Methylomagnum ishizawai: one gene and its partner. Each later gene encodes a partner of the first gene's protein in a complex. Links are inferred from orthologs where the notes say so. Each region holds a gene or a part of one and is shown in the gene's direction. Other genes may lie near its edges. The genes, in order: recB and recC.

Region 1 (8,359 bases):
GTTAGGCAGGTCCGCCGCTCACAGCCGTTCGACGAAGATGTTGTCCAGGGCCCGCCCGCGCCCGTCCATGCTGATGGCGACGCCGTGCTCCTTCAGCTTTCCCGTGAAGGCGTCCGAAGTGAACTGGCAGCCTTGGTCGCTGTTGAAAATCTCCGGGGCACCGTAGGCACCCAGCGCCTGTGCCAGGCAGTCCACGCAGAAGCCGCTGTCCAGCGTGTTCGAGACCCGCCACGCCAGCACCTTGCGCGAGTACCAGTCGATCACGGCCACCAGGTAGACGAAACCGCGCGGCAAACGCACGTAGGTGATGTCGGCTGACCAGACCTGGTTTGGACGGTCGATCTCCACGCCGCGCAGCAGATAGGGATAGATTTTGTGCCGGGGATGCGGCTGGCTGGTGTTCGGCCCCGGCGCCATTCCCGCCAGCCCCAACTTCCGCATCAGCCGCTGGACCCGCTTGCGGTTGACCCGGTGCCCCAGGTCGCGCAGGTGGCGCACCATCCGGCGGCTGCCGTAGAACGGATGCCGGGTGTATTCCGCGTCGATCAGCGCCAGGAGTTCCAGGTCCCGGGCGCTGGGCTCACGCTCGCGGCGGGGCGCGTACAGCGCCGAGCGGGACACCCCCGCCAAGGCGCACTGACGGCTCGGCGCTAATGGCCCTCCCCGGTCGATCCAGCCCTGGCGTTCCCTCAGTGGCCGATCCCGGACTTTTTTTTCAACCAGTCCAATTCCATCTTCAGCCGCCCGATCTCCGAGTACAGCCGCTCGGCGCTCGCCGACTCGTCCACCACCTTCGGACCCCGCTTGGCCTCGAACAGGCTTCCCGCCTGCTCCTGGAGTTCCTTCTTCCACAGCCCCACCTGGGTCGGATGCACCCCGAACTCCTGGGCGATCTGGTTGACCGTGCTCACCCCCCGAATCGCCTCCAAGGCCACCTTCGCCTTGAATTCCCCACTGAACACCTTGCGTTTCTTCTCGCTCACTTTTGACTCCGGTTTCTCCACCGTCACCATCTTAAATGACTGTCCGGAAAACGGGGTCCACTATAAAGTCCCTCTTCCGCCACGGACTCGACTTCCTTCGCAACACCGTCTTGAACCTCGCCGAAAAATTCGCCAACTTCATCTGGGCTTTGAAGATTTTGTCCTGTACTTAGGCCTTTTTGTTTTTCCGAAAAAAATTCCGAAAATCATTCCTTCCCGGCGGGTTTCGCCCTCCCCGGCTTGCGGTTGTAGACCCGTTCCGTAATCTTTGGATCGGTGTGCCCTGCCCCGGCCCGGCGCTCGGCTTCCTCGGTGTCGGCAAGTGTTCAACAGGGCTGCGGAATGGACGCGACCGGGATCGCATCGGCTCCGCCAGGACGAAAGGGGAAGCGGTTCGAGCCGATATTTATGGGATGGCAGGCTCGCCCTGGGATTTAGACCTGGAAACCGCGCCTTGCCCGCCTACACCGGCTTCCGGGTCGAAGGGTCGAAATGGAAACCGGCATAATACCGGCCTTTGTCGAGGGGAGTGAGCCGGGTCAAGGTGGCCCAGACTTCAAGGTCCAGGCTGGGTAGCTTCATCCGTACCACGCTACCGGCCTCCAACAGGGGGTCGCCGTTGAAATAACCCCCACAGCCATCCAGAGACAAATCCCGCACGCATAATTGCGGCGAGCCTCCTTGCCGGAGGACCAAGGCGGTGGACCTGAAAGGCCGACGATAATGTTGTCTACGATTTGCATACATGACACCCTCCTTTTATAGCGATTTTATAATGATTATTGAACGTCAGCGAGCCATGCATCCCTGGAATGACTATAACCGCGCCCGATAAGGGTTTTGGCAAGACTTTCATGACCCAAAGCTTATTTTAACGCATCCCTAATCGGACCCATATATGGCCATCTCGCCCAACTCTGAATTCAACGTCTATCAAGCCGAACTCTCCGGGCTCACCCTGGTCGAGGCCAGCGCCGGCACCGGCAAAACCTGGACCATTTCCGGGCTTTACACCCGCTTGATCCTGGAACCCGGCTTGAGCGTGGATCAAATCCTGGTCGTGACCTATACCAAAGCCGCCACCGCCGAGCTACAGGACCGCATCCGCAAGCGTCTCAGGGACGTACTAGCGGCGTTGGAAACCGGCGATGCCAATGGCGACGAATTCTGCCGCGCCATGCTCGAATTCCACCTCCCCAACAAAGCGTTGGCGATCCGGCGCTTGACCCGCGCCATCGGCGGTTTCGACCAGGCGGCGGTGTTCACCATCCATGGCTTCTGCCAGCGGCTCCTGAGCGAGAGCGCCTTCGAGTCGGGCAGCGATTTCGATTGCGAAATCCTGCCCGACGAAACCGAGTTGCTGCGCGAAATCGTCGATGATTTTTGGCGGTGCGAAGTCTATCCCGCCGCGGAAGCCTGGGCCGGGTTCCTGCTCGAACAAAAGCAATCGCCCGATCTTTGGCTGGGGGAAATCGCCGGGCATGTCGGCAAGCCCTTTTTGAAAGTGCTGGGCGCGGAGGACCGGGCCGACACGGCGGCGCTGGAAGCCGCCTTCCACGCCGCCATGCGGCGGACCGCCCTGGCTTGGCATCGAGACCGGGCGGGCATTGCGGCATTGCTGCTGAATCATCGCGGCTTCAATGGCAAGAAGATCACCGCCGCCAAGCTCAAACTGTGGCTGGCCGAGGCCGACGCCTATCTCGCGCCCTGGCCGCTGGACGGTACGGCGGGCCTGCCTAGCCTCGCCCTGCCCGAAGGCATCACCAAGCTGGGCGCGGCCACCCTGGCGACCTGCATGAACAAGGGCCACGAGCCGCCGCAGCATCCGTTCTGCGAAGCTTGCCAAGCCCTCATGAGCGCCGCCGAGTGTTTGCGCACCGCCTATGCCGCCCGGCTCTTGGCCTTGAAACCGCGCTTGCTGGACTTCTGCGACAAGGAATTAGTACGGCGCAAGACCCTGGCCCGCGTGTTCTCCTACAACGATTTGCTGAACCGGCTGGCGACGGCGCTGGACGCCGGACAGGGCGAACGGCTGGCCGCGACCATCCGCCGCCGCTACCAAGCCGCCCTGATCGACGAATTCCAGGACACCGACCCGGTGCAATACCGCATCTTCCGCCGGGTGTACGGCGATGGCGGCCAGCCGGTATTCTTCGTGGGCGATCCCAAGCAGGCGATCTACGGTTTCCGGGGCGCGGACGTGTTCAGCTATCTGGAGGCGCGCGGGGCCGACAACATCCGGCGCGGGACGCTGATGCGCAACCAGCGTTCCGAACCCGGCTTGATCCGGGCGGTGAACGCCTTGTTCCTGGGCCGGGAGCGCCCGTTCCTGCTGGACGATATCCCCTACCCGGAAGTCGCGCCCGCCCACCGCGCCCGCGAGCCGCTGCGCATCCCGGACGATGGCGGCGAACCCTTGCGTTTCCTGATATTGCCCGCCGAGCAGGATAAAGAAGGCGATCCGGTTCCATTGGGCAAAGGCACCGCCGCCAGCCTCGCGGCGGAAGGCACGGCCCACGCCATCGCCCGGCTCTTGCGTGGCGCGGCGGCGGGCCATAACCGCCTGGGCGAGCGCCCGCTCAACGGCGGCGATATCGCCGTCCTGGTGGCGACCCACCACCAAGCCCGGCAGGTCGAGGCGGCCCTGCGCCTGTGCGGCGTGCCCAGCGTGCGCCAGGGCCAGGACAATGTGTTCGAGAGCGGCGAAGCCTTGGAATTGGAACGGGTGCTGCTCGCCATCGCGTCGCCGGGCCGCGAATCCCTGATGAAAGCCGCCCTCGCCACCGAAGTGATGGGCTATAGCGCCAACGCCATCCACCGGCTGCAACAGGACGAACCGGGCTGGGAAAAACTGTTCGAGCGCTTCCAGACTTATCATCAGCTCTGGTTACGCGAAGGTTTCATGCCCATGTTCCGGCGCTGGTTCGAGGAAACGGGCGTCACCCGGAACCTTCCCGACTACCGCGACGGCGAACGCCGCCTGACCAACCTTTTGCACCTCGCCGAACTACTGCAAGTCGAAAGCCGCCGCAAAGCCGGTATCGACACCTTGTTGACCTGGTTCGGCCATACCCTCCGCCAAACCGCGAAAGCCGGCGAAGCCGCCCAACTGCGCCTCGAAAGCGACGCCCAGCGGGTGAAGATCGTCACCGTCCACACCAGCAAGGGCTTGGAATATCCCATCGTGTTCTGTCCCTTCGTCTGGGATGGGCGCTTGATGCAGCGCCTCGCCACGGCCATCCTGTTCCACGACGGCTGCGAGCCAGTGCTGGACCTGGGTTCGCCCCAGATCGAAACCCACCGCGCCCAGGCGGTGTTGGAGGAAATGTCGGAGAAGCTCCGGCTGTTGTATGTAGCGCTGACCCGCGCTATCTACCGCTGCCATGTGGTGTGGGGCGATGTGCGGAACGGGCGCGATCCGGGCGAAGGCTTGCATACCACCGCCCTGGGCTGGCTGTTGCACGGCAATCCCGGGATCGACGTCGCCGCAGATCCCGCCGCCGCGCTGGCACAACGGCTCGCGCAAGGCGGCCATCCCCTGATCCTCAAGGATGTGCAAGCGTTCGCGGCCAAACTGGACGGCGGGGCCAGTGTGGAACCCCTGGATTGCGCGCCATTGAACTATCGCGCCGCCGACATCGACCCGGCCCCGGAACCCGCGGCCCGTGGCTTTTCACGCAAAGGGCTTTATCCCAGTTGGCGCATGAGCAGTTTCACCGGGCTCGCCACCGGCCGCCACAGCGAAGACCCCGATTACGACCTGTCCGCCGAACCCGACACCGACGACGAAGTACCGGCCAGCGATTCCATGTTCGCCTTCCCGCGCGGGGCCAAGGCCGGGACGTGTTTGCACGCCATCCTGGAGGATTGGGATTTCACCCATCCCGACGGCGACAAACTGGGCGAATGGGTGAAACGCAAGCTCAAGGCCCACGGCCTGGACGAAGCCTGGACCGCCACCGTCCGCAAGAACATCGAAGCCCTGCTGGCGACCCCGCTCAACAAGGAAGGCGTGCGCTTGGGCGCGATCCCGCCGGAACAGCGGCTGGTGGAAATGGAATTCACTTATACGATCCGGGGCGGTTCGGGGCGGCGGTTCCAACAACTGTTGGAAAACCCGGAGCACGGCTGCGACCCGCGCTTCGCCCAGGCGGCGCGGCACCTGGATTTCAAGTACATCGAAGGCTATATGAAGGGCTTCATCGATCTGGTATTCGAGGCGGGTGGGCGCTATTACCTGGCGGATTACAAATCCAACTGGCTCGGCAACGCCTATGCCAAATACGCCCCGGCCCGCTTGGGCGCGGCCATCGCCCGCGACCATTATTATCTGCAATACCTGATCTATACCGTGGCTCTGCACCGCTATCTGGGACAACGGCTGCCGGGCTACGACTACGGGCGGGATTTCGGCGGGGTGTTCTACCTGTTCCTGCGCGGCATCAAGCCGGGGCAGAAGACCGGGATTTACTGGGATAGGCCGGGGTTGGCCTTGGTGGAGGGATTGGATGGGGTGATCGGATAGCGGGATGTCCCGCCCCACCGGATTGGTTTACCCTATCCCCTGGTATTCATCGGAGGTCGCACCATGGCAAACATGGAACCCATCGGTTTTCTTGTGCGGGCATCGGGGGAATCAGACCGCCTTGGCCGGATATTGGCCCACGCCAAACGGGTCTTGGGTGCGCGGGATAAAGCATCGGAATGGCTGCACCGCCCCAACCGCGCCCTGGATGGCACGACTCCCCTGGCCTTGCTCGACACCGACAACGGCGCGGCCTAGGTCGATGACATGCTGGGGTGGTGGGGGAACACGGGGTTTTCAGTTGATCCGGGCTTGGTGGTTATGCCAAACGGCGCACGGGGCCGGGGCGTTCGATGGCGAGGATGCCCGGCGGTATGGCGGGCGCTGGAATCACAAGGAAAGTGCGGTCGTCTATACCGCCGCGACCCAATCCCTGGCGGCACTGGAAATCCTGGTCCATACGGATAGCGGTTTGCTGGCGGTAGAATATCTGGCGGTTCCATCCGCGATTATTCCCACCGAAACCAACGATCTCCTCAATCCGGCGCACCGGGATTTCGCCCAGCTGCGGATCGGCGAACCTTCCAACTTCACCTTCGACCCACGGCTCCGGCGCTGAACCCAGCGGCGTTATCCCTCAAAATCCCCTTCGCCCATTAAATCGAACACCAAAGTCACCGTCTTGCCGGTCTTGGTGTTGGTGGCGGTGAAGGTGGCCGCGCCGCCCTCCATCCCCACGCTCTCGATCTCGACCGGCGGATCGTCGTATTCCTCTTCCGGGATATCCAGTTCGTCCATCAAGGATTGATTCTCCTCGGCGCTCAGTTCCATATTGCCATCTTCGTCGATACGCATCGCTGCTACTCCTTAAAATTCAAAAAAGCCGAGGGATCAAGGCCGGTCCCGCTTACCAGGAGCGCACGTCGCCGGTATCCAGATGCACGAAATCATGGCGTGGATAATAACCGACTCCGCCCTGTTGCAGCGCCAAACCCACCCGGCGGATGGTGTGGGTATCCACGTCGGTCATGCGGATGTCCACCGCCTTGCCTTCGATATGCATGGAATGCTCGGCCACGCCGTGGCTGATCTTGCGGAGCCAGCTATTGGTTTCGGGCGAGCGGTAGGCGGAAATGATCTTGAACGTGCCGTTGCTGCCGGTGAAGACCGACACGGCGAAGAGAAGGTCCAACAAAGCCGGGTCCATGGGCCGGGACACCTCGGCGTGGTGGTCGCGCAGGAAATAGTTGAGGCGTTCCAGGAGACGGGCATCGTATTGCTGCTCGGGACAGCACAGGATGTTCATCTCCTCGTCGGTATTCACGTTATGGAACGAGAGCAGGCGTTCGCGGCTGAAGCTCTTGGCGACGGCCTCGGCGGAGGGCAACAGCATCGCGCCGACGGCGGCGGCACCCGCCCGCTTAAGGAAACCGCGGCGCGACAGGCCACGGACCGGAAAATCCTGGCGGTCCAGGACGAGTTTGGATGGGTTGCTCACGGGAAGTCCTCTTCGATGGAAAAGAAGCAAGCGGTCTTCGCATAAGCATCGAGGAATTCTCCGTAGCCCCCTGACACAAGCGGGTGCGGTTGGGCGGGGAATTCTTCGATACTTGGGCGGGAAATATTTCCCTGGTCGAAAGCCGGGCACTTTACTTGGAAAGCCACGGCAGGATCAACCTTTAATTGCGACGAACTACAAAGCACGAACCGCGCCACCCCGGAACCGGCCCGCCGTGGACCAAGGACTCCGGGAATGGACAAAAACAGCATGAAAAACAATGGATTGGCGGACAATCAGGCTATTTCCGCGATGGCGTCGAAATCCGGCACGGCGGGGTGGATTGCAGGACCGGGCCGGGCCGGGCCGCGCACCAGCCAGCGGGTGGCGAATCCCGCCGCCCGGGCCGCGTCCAGTTCGGCGACGATATCGGACAGGAACAGGATCGCGCCGGGTTCCAGGCCGATCTGGCGGGCGATTGCCCGGTAGGCATCCGGCGCCTGCTTGGGGCCGGTGCGGGTATCGAAATAACCCGAGAACAAGGGCGTCAAATCGCCATATCCGGTATGGGCGAACAGCAGTTGCTGAGCCTGGACCGAGCCGGAGGAAAACACGTACAGGGCCAGCCCCGCCGCGTGCCACTCCTTCAACTTCCGCGCCGCATCCTCGTAGACATGGCCGAAGAACGCGCCGGAACGATAGCCTTCTGCCCAGATCATCCCTTGCAGCGCCTTGAGCGGCGGGGCTTTGCGGTCTTCCGCGATCCAAGCCAAAAGCTGGGCGATAGCCCGTTCACACTCCGGCGCGAAACCGCCCAACGCACTGGTTTCGTCCAGCAAACGCACCACTTCGGGATCGTCGCCATGGGCGCGGACGAATCCTGGCAAGCGTTCGCGGGCATAGGGGAACAGCACATCCTTGACGAAGGACAGCGAGGAAGTCGTGCCTTCGATATCGGTGAGGATCGCCTTAATCATGCGTAGGCGGCCAGATATTGCTCGAACTTGGGGAAGCTTGCGGCAATGGCCGAGCCGGTGAAATTAGCGACCCAGCCCTCGGGCGTGGCGAAGAAGCGGATGCATTTGAAAGCGGGATTTTCGCCCATGTCGAACCAGTGCTGGATGTTGTCCGGCACGCTGATGAGGTCGCCCTGTTCGCATAGCACGGCGTAGACCTTGCCCTCGGCGTGCAGGTAGAACAGCCCCCGGCCCTCGACGAAGAAACGCACCTCGAAATCGTCGTGGGTGTGTTCGCTGAGGAATTTGGCGCGGAGTTCATCTTTCTGGGGATGGTCGGGCTTGAGGCTGACCACATCGACCGAATGGAATTCGTAGCGGTCGATCAGCCGGTCGA
Region 2 (8,006 bases), 950 kb from region 1 along the record:
GACCCCGGTGGGTTGGACGCTACGGCGGAACGAAGGCAGGAAGTCCAAATGAACGGTATGGCGGTTGGTAAGGCGTTCCGGCATGCCAATTCCTTGTACTTCGGCATTGCCGAAAATCCCGATCTCCCACTTGCGCAGGGGGGACATTCCAATCGTGGAGTGCAGGCGCTGGTGGTATACTTTGCAAATCAATGTAACCAACCATTCCTCGAATTCGGATTTAGTCATAGTGGCGTGCTTTTCCGGATTGTATTCATCCTTTTCTTTAATAGAGGAAAAGGTGGTTCCCGGAAGGGCATGAATTTCCTTGAGCAACGTACCAAGCAATCGTTCAATATGCCCGCCAAAGCGCGGTTGCTTGACGGGCCGGAATTCCAGGTTGATGCCATACATTTGGCATGACCGTTGAAAATTATCAGAACGGAAATCGGGGCCGTTATCCACGTGAATGGTCACTGGAATACCCCACACCGGCCATTTGGCGTCCACTTTGTGCAGCATGAGCCATTCATCCTTAGGAAGCATGGCGTGCGCCACGCACATGGCCACCGAGGTTTCAGACGGCGAGTCAAAGGAAAGGTAATAGCCGGTGACCATCCGGCTATTCACATCCATGGCCAGGGTAATCCATGGACGACCGATGGGTTTGCGGTAGAAATCGTCCACAAGAATGATATCCACCGGAGTATGGTCGATTTGCACTACTTGCAGCGGAAAATTGGCATTAGGGAATTTCCTGGCGGCGGGTAGGAACTTGTTTTTTGCCTTTTCCTTGTACCCTCTTTTCATAAGCCTTTCCTTTTCGGGTATTTTTTCAATCCGGGATTGAATGGTACTGGCGGCGGGCGGCTTTGTGCCGCATAAATCACAGCGGTGGTTGATTTCCTTGATGGTTTCCTTAACGGTCGGGCGTTGTATTGTGAGGTAATAGTTATTGATAACTTCCTCGACGATAGCGTCGGCAGATTTGGAAAGGCGGCTTCCATTTGTTTTCCAACCACGCTTTTTGGGAATCAGGGTGGATAGGCTTCTGAAAGCGGTATATAGGGTTATCCAACGATAGAGGGTGGTGGGATGAATCCCCAACGCCTTGGCGCGGGAGTCAACATCGTGGCGTTTAAGGTTCGGATGCTTGATCAGGGGTTCGATAGCGGCAAAACGTTGCTCGGCGATCTTCCAGTCCGCATCGGCGATTTCGTCTATATCCACCTCGGGGCGAGGGGGATCGCCAGTTTCCAAAGATTCCATAGGCATCAAATCGCCTATGCATAAGGGGCATTTGCGCCCCGTTTCAACATTGATGGCTAGGATCGATTCAAAATCAATGACATCGCTGATACGATAGACCACACCGTCACACCCAACTAAATTGCCCTCCCGAATATCAATCTTCTGGCGCGATAGCTTGAGACCGGTCGGTGCCGATTGGGCATTCTGGTTTTTTTTACTCATTGCCGGGAATCCAAAGCATGGTGGAGTCGTTTAAAGGACCCGACATATCGCAATCGAGTTGACGGACCGCCAACAGATGCCATATATGGGCGACATTCTCCATTGGGTTCTCGCCCATGCTGCTATTAGTAAGAAGCTGGTGAAGCGGGATACGGCCAGCCTGAAGGACGATCTCGATAACCGCCCGGCTTTTCTCGTCGCCGAACCTCATTCGTTTATAACGGTCAAGATCCCTTATGTTTTGATACGTCCGGTCTCTAATTCGAGTTTCGTCATGAATATGGAAGTCCCAGCCAAGATCGCTGGCATATCTCCATGCAGCCTTCCATTTGGGAAGCCATTCCCGCCAATGAGCACGCCACTCCTTTTCCGGTTTAATCTCGACCAATTTTGGCTTGGAGTAGCAGGAACCCGGTCCGTAAACGACCAGGAAGTCAGGCGTGTACTTGTACGTCCGACCTTTCGTGGTTAAAAATGGAATTTGGCATGGTTGTGGAACCACCCGCTGGACAGCGAGGGAGAATTCCTCGCGGATCACAAAGTCCCGCTCCAGCGTGGACTCGAATTGGATCGGCGTTTTTCCACGGAACATATACACGCCGGATACGCTGCGGCGGGTAGGGCCAATTTTGCGTACCTGGGAAACCTCAACACAGTCGCATTTATTTTCGGTATTTTTAGACACGGTCGCAGCTATTTCCGGTAAATCTGTTGCAGCTATTTCCGGTAAAGCATAGCTAACTGATTGAATTTTTCCTATGTCAGTCGCATCTATTTCCGAAAGTCACAGCGGCGGCAATCCCAAGCCGGGGGAAATCTCGCTGGCGCACAATGGCGTGTTGTTCCTCGACGAACTGCCGGAATTCGACCGTAAGGTGCTGGAAGTCCTGCGCGAACCCTTGGAAACCGGGGCCATCACCATTTCACGGGCGGCGCGGCAGGTGGATTTCCCGGCCAAGTTCCAATTGGTCGCCGCCATGAATCCTTGTCCTTGCGGCTATCTGGGCGATGCTTCGGGGCGCTGCCGTTGCTCGCCCGAGCAAATCCTGCGCTACCGGGGGCGGATTTCCGGTCCCTTGCTGGACCGGGTCGATATGCATCTGGAGGTGCCCCGCGTCTCCCATGAAATGCTGCGCCACGGCACGCCCGGCGGCGAGGAAACCAGCGCCACCCTCCGCGCCAGGGTGACGAAGGCCCGCGCCCTGGCGCTGGAGCGCAGCGGGCGGCCCAATGCCTGGATGACGCCGCAGCAGGTCAAGCGGGTGTGCGCGGTCAGCGACGAGGGCCACCGGCTGTTGGAACACGCCATCGAGAAGTTGGGACTATCGCACCGGGCCTATCACCGCATTTTGAAACTGGCGCGGACCATCGCCGATCTGGCGGGGACGGAACAGATTTCGGTGGCGCATTTGAGCGAGGCGATTGGGTATCGGAAGTTGGATCGGGGGGCCAAGCCGGGGAAGGCTTGATTGCATCAAACCAACCTTGGAGAAATCAAAGCGATATGGGCCAGACCAGCCGATGCTTATCGAATTCGACCCCGCCAAAGATAAGATCAATATGGACAAACACGGCATTTCCCTCGCTTTCGCGATGGACTTCGTATCGCATTCTTGAGTGGCGATATCGAATACTTCAAGTTCAGGAAGCGCCGCAGCCCCTTCGTCTGGTACGAAGCCCACCGCCAAGGATTGCTTTAACCCACCGCACCCTTCCCCCTATGCTCCGCCTCTACCAAGCCGACAAACTCGAAATCCTCGCCCAACTCCTGGCCCAACAACACCGCCCGCCGTCCTCCCCGTTCCAGCCCGACGTCATGGTCGTGCAAAGCCTCGGCATGGGCCGCTGGATATCGCTGCGGTTGGCCGACCAACTGGGCATCTGCGCCAATGTCGATTTCATCCTGCCCGCAGCCTTCATCTGGGAACTGCGCCGCCGCTTGTTCGGCGAACTGCCGCGCCGCTCGCCCTTCGCCACCGAGGTGCTGACCTTCCGCATCATGGCTTGGCTGGACCTACCCGAGAACCTCGAACGCGCCCCGCGCCTCGCCGGGTATCTCCAGGGCGGGGGCGAGTTGCGCCGCTTCCATCTGGCGGCGCGGATCGCCGATGTGTTCGACCAATATCTGATGTACCGGGAAGACTGGATCAGCGCTTGGGAAAACAATCAACTGCTGGACCTGGACGGCGACGAGGCTTGGCAGGCGCTGCTGTGGCGCGATCTGGTGGCTGGTGAAACGGCGGCGCATCGGGCGCGGTGGATGCGGCAATTATTGGCGCGGATCAAGGCGGTGGGTTCCGGGGAAAAATTGCCCGATAGGTCGCGGCCCGCCCTGCCGGAGCGGCTCAGCGTGTTCGGGGTATCGGCCTTGCCGCCGATGTTCACCGAACTCTTGAAGGCGCTGGGAAACTATTGCGATGTGGCGCTCTACACCCTCAATCCTTGCCGCGAATACTGGGGCGAAATCCGGGATCCACGTGAAATCGGCAAGCTGGCCGGGGAGCGCCGACCCGAGGATTTATACCTAGAAGTGGGACATCCCCTGCTGGCCTCCTTGGGCAAGCAAGGCCGGGAATTCTTCGACGCCCTGGCCGACACCGCCCAGCCCGACGACCATTTCGACGAAAACCCCGAGCGGGATACCCTGCTCCACCTGCTGCAAGCCGATATCCTGGAATTGATCGACCGCAAGAACACCGAAAAAGCCGAAATCGCCGCCGCCGACCGCTCCGTACAAATCCACGTCTGCCACTCGGCCATGCGCGAAGTGGAAGTCCTGCGCGACCATCTCCTGGCTTGGTTCGACGCCGACCCCAGCCTCCAGCCCGGCGATGTGGCGGTGTTGACCCCGGATATCGAGAAATACACGCCCTATATCGAAGCCGTATTCGCCGGGAGCCGCACCGCCACCCGCATCCCATTCAGCATCGCCGACCGCGGCTTGGCCCACCGCCATCCCTTGTTGGAAAATTTCCTGAGCCTGTTGGATCTGCACGAGAGCCGGTTCAGCGCCGATGCCACCCTGGCCCATCTGGAACAGCCCGCCATCCTGCGCCGCTTCGGCCTGTCCGCCGACGATCTGCCGCAAATCCACGCTTGGGCGCGGGCGGTGGGTGCCCGCTGGGGCCGCGACGCTGCCCACAAAGCCGCCTATGAATTGCCGGAAACGCCGCGCCATACCTGGCGCGACGCCGTGCAACGCCTGATGTTGGGCTATGCGCTGCCGTGTGAAGTGGCGGGTTCGGCCCCGCCTTTATTCGAGGGCGCGATGCCGTTCGACGATATCGAGGGCGGGCGGGCTTTGATCCTGGGCGGTTTGGCGGAATTCCTGGAAACCCTGTTCGAGTGGGCCGAACGGCTGAAGGGCGAGCGTTCCCCAGCGGAATGGGCCGAAACCCTGAACCTGTTCATCGACCGGATGTTCGACCCCCGCGGCGACGACGAAGCCGTCCTCGCTCAATTGCGGAATCATATCGACACCCTGCGCGACACGGCGGAACAGGCCCGCTTCCGCGACCCGCTCGCCGCCCGCACCGTGAAAAGCTGGCTGGCGGGACGGCTCGGCAAAGCGGCGGGCACACTGGGTTTCCTCACCGGCGATGTGACTTTCTGCGCCATGGTGCCGATGCGCAGCCTACCGTTCCGGGTCATCGCGCTGCTGGGGTTGAACTACGACACCTTCCCGCGCAATTTCCATCCGCCCGGCTTCGACCTGACCTCGCGCCATCCGCGCCGGGGCGACCGTTCGCGGCGTTTGGACGACCGCTACCTGTTCCTGGAAACCCTGCTGTCGGCCCGCGAGCGGCTGTATCTCAGCTATGTGGGACGCGGCATCCGCGACAACAGCGAATTGCCGCCCTCGCCCCTGGTGTCGGAATTGGTCGATGTGGCGAAGCAAAGCGCGGTGTTGCGGCTAGCGGATGGGAACCCCGGCGATTTGGCGCAACATCTCGTCACCGTGCATCCCTTGCAGCCGTTCGACCCGGCCTATTTCAAGGGGGATGGGCGGCTGCCGGGGTTTTCCACGACTTGGCTGGACGCCGCCCGCAAGATTGGCCGGGGCGAAAAAAACCCGGTGCCGTTGTTCGAGGCCGAGCTGCCGGAACCGGAAGATGAATGGCGGACGCTCGACCCCGACAGCCTCGTGTATTTCTACAGCAACCCGGCCCGCTATCTGTTGCGGCGGCGGCTGAACCTGACCCTGGAAGAAGCCGACGCCGGTTTCGATATCCGCGAGCCGTTCGCCCTGAGCTACGACGCCCGCGACACCATCCGCCGCGATGTGCTGCACGCCCTCCGCCAAGGCCGGGCCGGGAGCAGCGCCCTGGCGGTGGCGGAAGCCCAAGGCTTGTTGCCGCACGGGCCGGTCGGTTTGGTGCTGCATGGGCGGGAGCGCAGTTTGGTCGAGACTTTCGCGCCGGAGTTGCTGGATGGCCTGGACGCGCCGCGTTTGGCCCCCTTGCCGGTGGAATTGGCGGCGGACGGGCTGGTGCTGCGCGGGTTCCTGGCCGGGGTGTCGGCATTGGGGATACTGGAATATGGCTTCGACAGCCCCAAGCCGCACCAACTGGTAAGGCTGTGGCTGCGGCATCTGCTGCTGTGCCTGGCCGCGCCGGAGGGGGTGGAAAAACGCTCGGTCCTGCGCACGCCGCAAAAAACCATCGAACTTGGGGCAGTCGCCGACGCGACCACCGAGCTGGCCCAGCTATTGCGGACCTATGCGGCGGGATTGCGCCGTCCGCTGCCGCTGTTTCCGAAAACGTCCTACACCTACGCCAAGGCGTTATTAGCCCCCTCCAAGAAACTGGCCGCCCTCGACCCGGCAGCCCTGCGGGAGCAGGCGCTGGAACAGGCCCAGGGGGTGTGGGCGGGTTCGGATTTCGTGGGGGGGGAAGGCGGCAACGCTTACTACCAAGCGGTGTATCGGACCACCGATCCTTTGGACGGGGAATTCGAGCGCTTGGCCGTGGCGGTGTTGGGACCGTTGGTACTGGCGATGGAGCAAGCCGGATAGGCCATTCCGAATTCGCGCCGGTTCCCAAGCTTTGCCCGGCATGCGCCTCCGGTCCGCTAACCCGCGTCCTGTCCCCTCAACTCGAAATACTGCACGCTGAACAAACCCGCCTCATCCCGCCAACAACCCATCGCCCGGAACCCGGCCATGACCGCCAAGGCCCGGAATTCCTCCACCGTGTACTTGTAGCAATTCTCGGTGTGGATGGATTCCCCGTCGGCGAAGCCCAAGGATTCGCCCGCCACCCTGACCCGCTGGGCGCCCCGGCTGACCAAGTGCATTTCGACCCGGCACTTGCGGGTGTGGTAGAAGGCGTAATGGTAGAACCGGCCCGGATCGAAATCGGCCTGCAAAGCGTGGTTGATACGGCGCAACAGGTTCAGGTTGAACTCGCGGGTCAGCCCCTGGGCGTCGTTATAGGCGCGGTGCAGTTGTTCCGGCTCCTTCCGCACATCGACCCCGATCAACAACCCGCCAGCCGGGGCCACCAGCCGGGCCACCTGCCCCAGGAAGGCCAGGGCTTCGCCGGGTTCGAAATTACCGATGGTCGAACCCGGAAAGAACACCACCCGCTTGTGATCGCCCGGCGGCAAGCAGGACTCCAAGAGGTCCAAGCCCTGGCCATAGTCCATACAGACGGCGTGTACCCGCAATCCGGGCCGCTCGGCGACGAGGCCGCGGGCCGCACCCAGCAGGTATTCCCCGCAAATATCCAGCGGCAAGTAGAGACGGGGCCGCAACCCGTCCAGCAAAAGCCGCACCTTGCGGCTGGCCCCGCTGCCCGGTTCGATCAACACGCAATCCCGGCCCACGGTCTCGGCGATGGCCGCGGCTTGGTCGCGCAGGATGGCGGCCTCGGCGCGGGCCGGATAATACTCTGGTGTCGCGCAGATCGCCTCGAACAGGGCGCTGCCTTCCCGGTCGTAGAAGAACTTGGACGGCAGGCGCTTGTGCGCCTGTCCCAGCCCCGACAAGACCTCGGCCCGAAAATCCGCCGCCCCCGCGGCTTTTTGGGTGAAGCGCAGCCACTGGGTCATGGCGCGTCCCCGGCCAGACGGATGCCGGTGAAGGGCCAGCGATCTCCCGGATAGAAGAAATTGCGGTAGCTGGCCCGGATATGGGCGCGGGGCGTGGCACAGGAACCGCCGCGCAACACCATTTGGTTGCACATGAACTGGCCGTTGTATTCGCCCAGGGAACCCGCCAAAGGCCGGAAGCCCGGATAAGGCGCGTAGACGCTTTGGGTCCATTCCCAGGCAGCGCCGAACATTTGCGCCGGTCCTTCCACTGGAGCCGCCACGGCCACCGCCGGGCGGTAACAGCCCGCCTCGCGGAACTGGCCGGCGATCTCCAGCCCGGCGGCGGCGGCCTCCCATTCCGCTTCGGTGGGCAGACGGCAGCCCCGCCAGCGGGCGTAGGCGTCGGCCTCGTAGAAGCTGATATGGCAGACCGGCTCCTCCAAATCCAAAGGCTCCAACCCGCCCAGGCCCATCCGCCACCACGCGCCCTCGCGCCATTCCCAATACAGCGGGGCGGTCCA

What was found.
Region 2: the proteins of recB (region 1) and recC are in contact, whole or in part, in a cryo-EM structure (PDB 5MBV), measured with the Escherichia coli proteins. The link is inferred for Methylomagnum ishizawai from one-to-one orthologs.

The regions. Positions count from the first base shown.
Region 1 is NZ_FXAM01000001.1:2,940,957-2,949,315, forward strand. What follows is about bases 1,501-5,708. They hold recB (exodeoxyribonuclease V subunit beta), read left to right. Parts: upstream 1,501-1,881; coding sequence 1,882-5,508; downstream 5,509-5,708. Other genes in these bases: B9N93_RS12980 (PilZ domain-containing protein), read right to left, coding at 1,501-1,730; B9N93_RS12990 (MbcA/ParS/Xre antitoxin family protein), read left to right, coding at 5,572-5,708. Also shown: more of B9N93_RS12980, read right to left, coding at 1,446-1,500; more of B9N93_RS12990, read left to right, coding at 5,709-5,766; B9N93_RS12995 (RES family NAD+ phosphorylase), read left to right, coding at 5,810-6,127; B9N93_RS13000 (hypothetical protein), read right to left, coding at 6,139-6,363; B9N93_RS13005 (YcbK family protein), read right to left, coding at 6,416-7,006; B9N93_RS24740 (hypothetical protein), read right to left, coding at 7,003-7,302; mtnC (acireductone synthase), read right to left, coding at 7,303-7,983; B9N93_RS13015 (1,2-dihydroxy-3-keto-5-methylthiopentene dioxygenase), read right to left, coding at 7,980-8,359. UniProt on the Escherichia coli protein: A helicase/nuclease that prepares dsDNA breaks (DSB) for recombinational DNA repair. Binds to DSBs and unwinds DNA via a rapid (>1 kb/second) and highly processive (>30 kb) ATP-dependent bidirectional helicase.
Region 2 is NZ_FXAM01000001.1:1,994,487-2,002,492, reverse strand. What follows is about bases 2,812-6,666. They hold recC (exodeoxyribonuclease V subunit gamma), read left to right. Parts: upstream 2,812-3,172; coding sequence 3,173-6,466; downstream 6,467-6,666. Other genes in these bases: egtD (L-histidine N(alpha)-methyltransferase), read right to left, coding at 6,523-6,666. In the rest of the region: B9N93_RS08945 (Mu transposase C-terminal domain-containing protein), read right to left, coding at 1-1,452; B9N93_RS08940 (TnsA endonuclease N-terminal domain-containing protein), read right to left, coding at 1,445-2,137; more of egtD, read right to left, coding at 6,667-7,503; ergothioneine biosynthesis protein EgtB, read right to left, coding at 7,500-8,006. UniProt on the Escherichia coli protein: A helicase/nuclease that prepares dsDNA breaks (DSB) for recombinational DNA repair. Binds to DSBs and unwinds DNA via a rapid (>1 kb/second) and highly processive (>30 kb) ATP-dependent bidirectional helicase.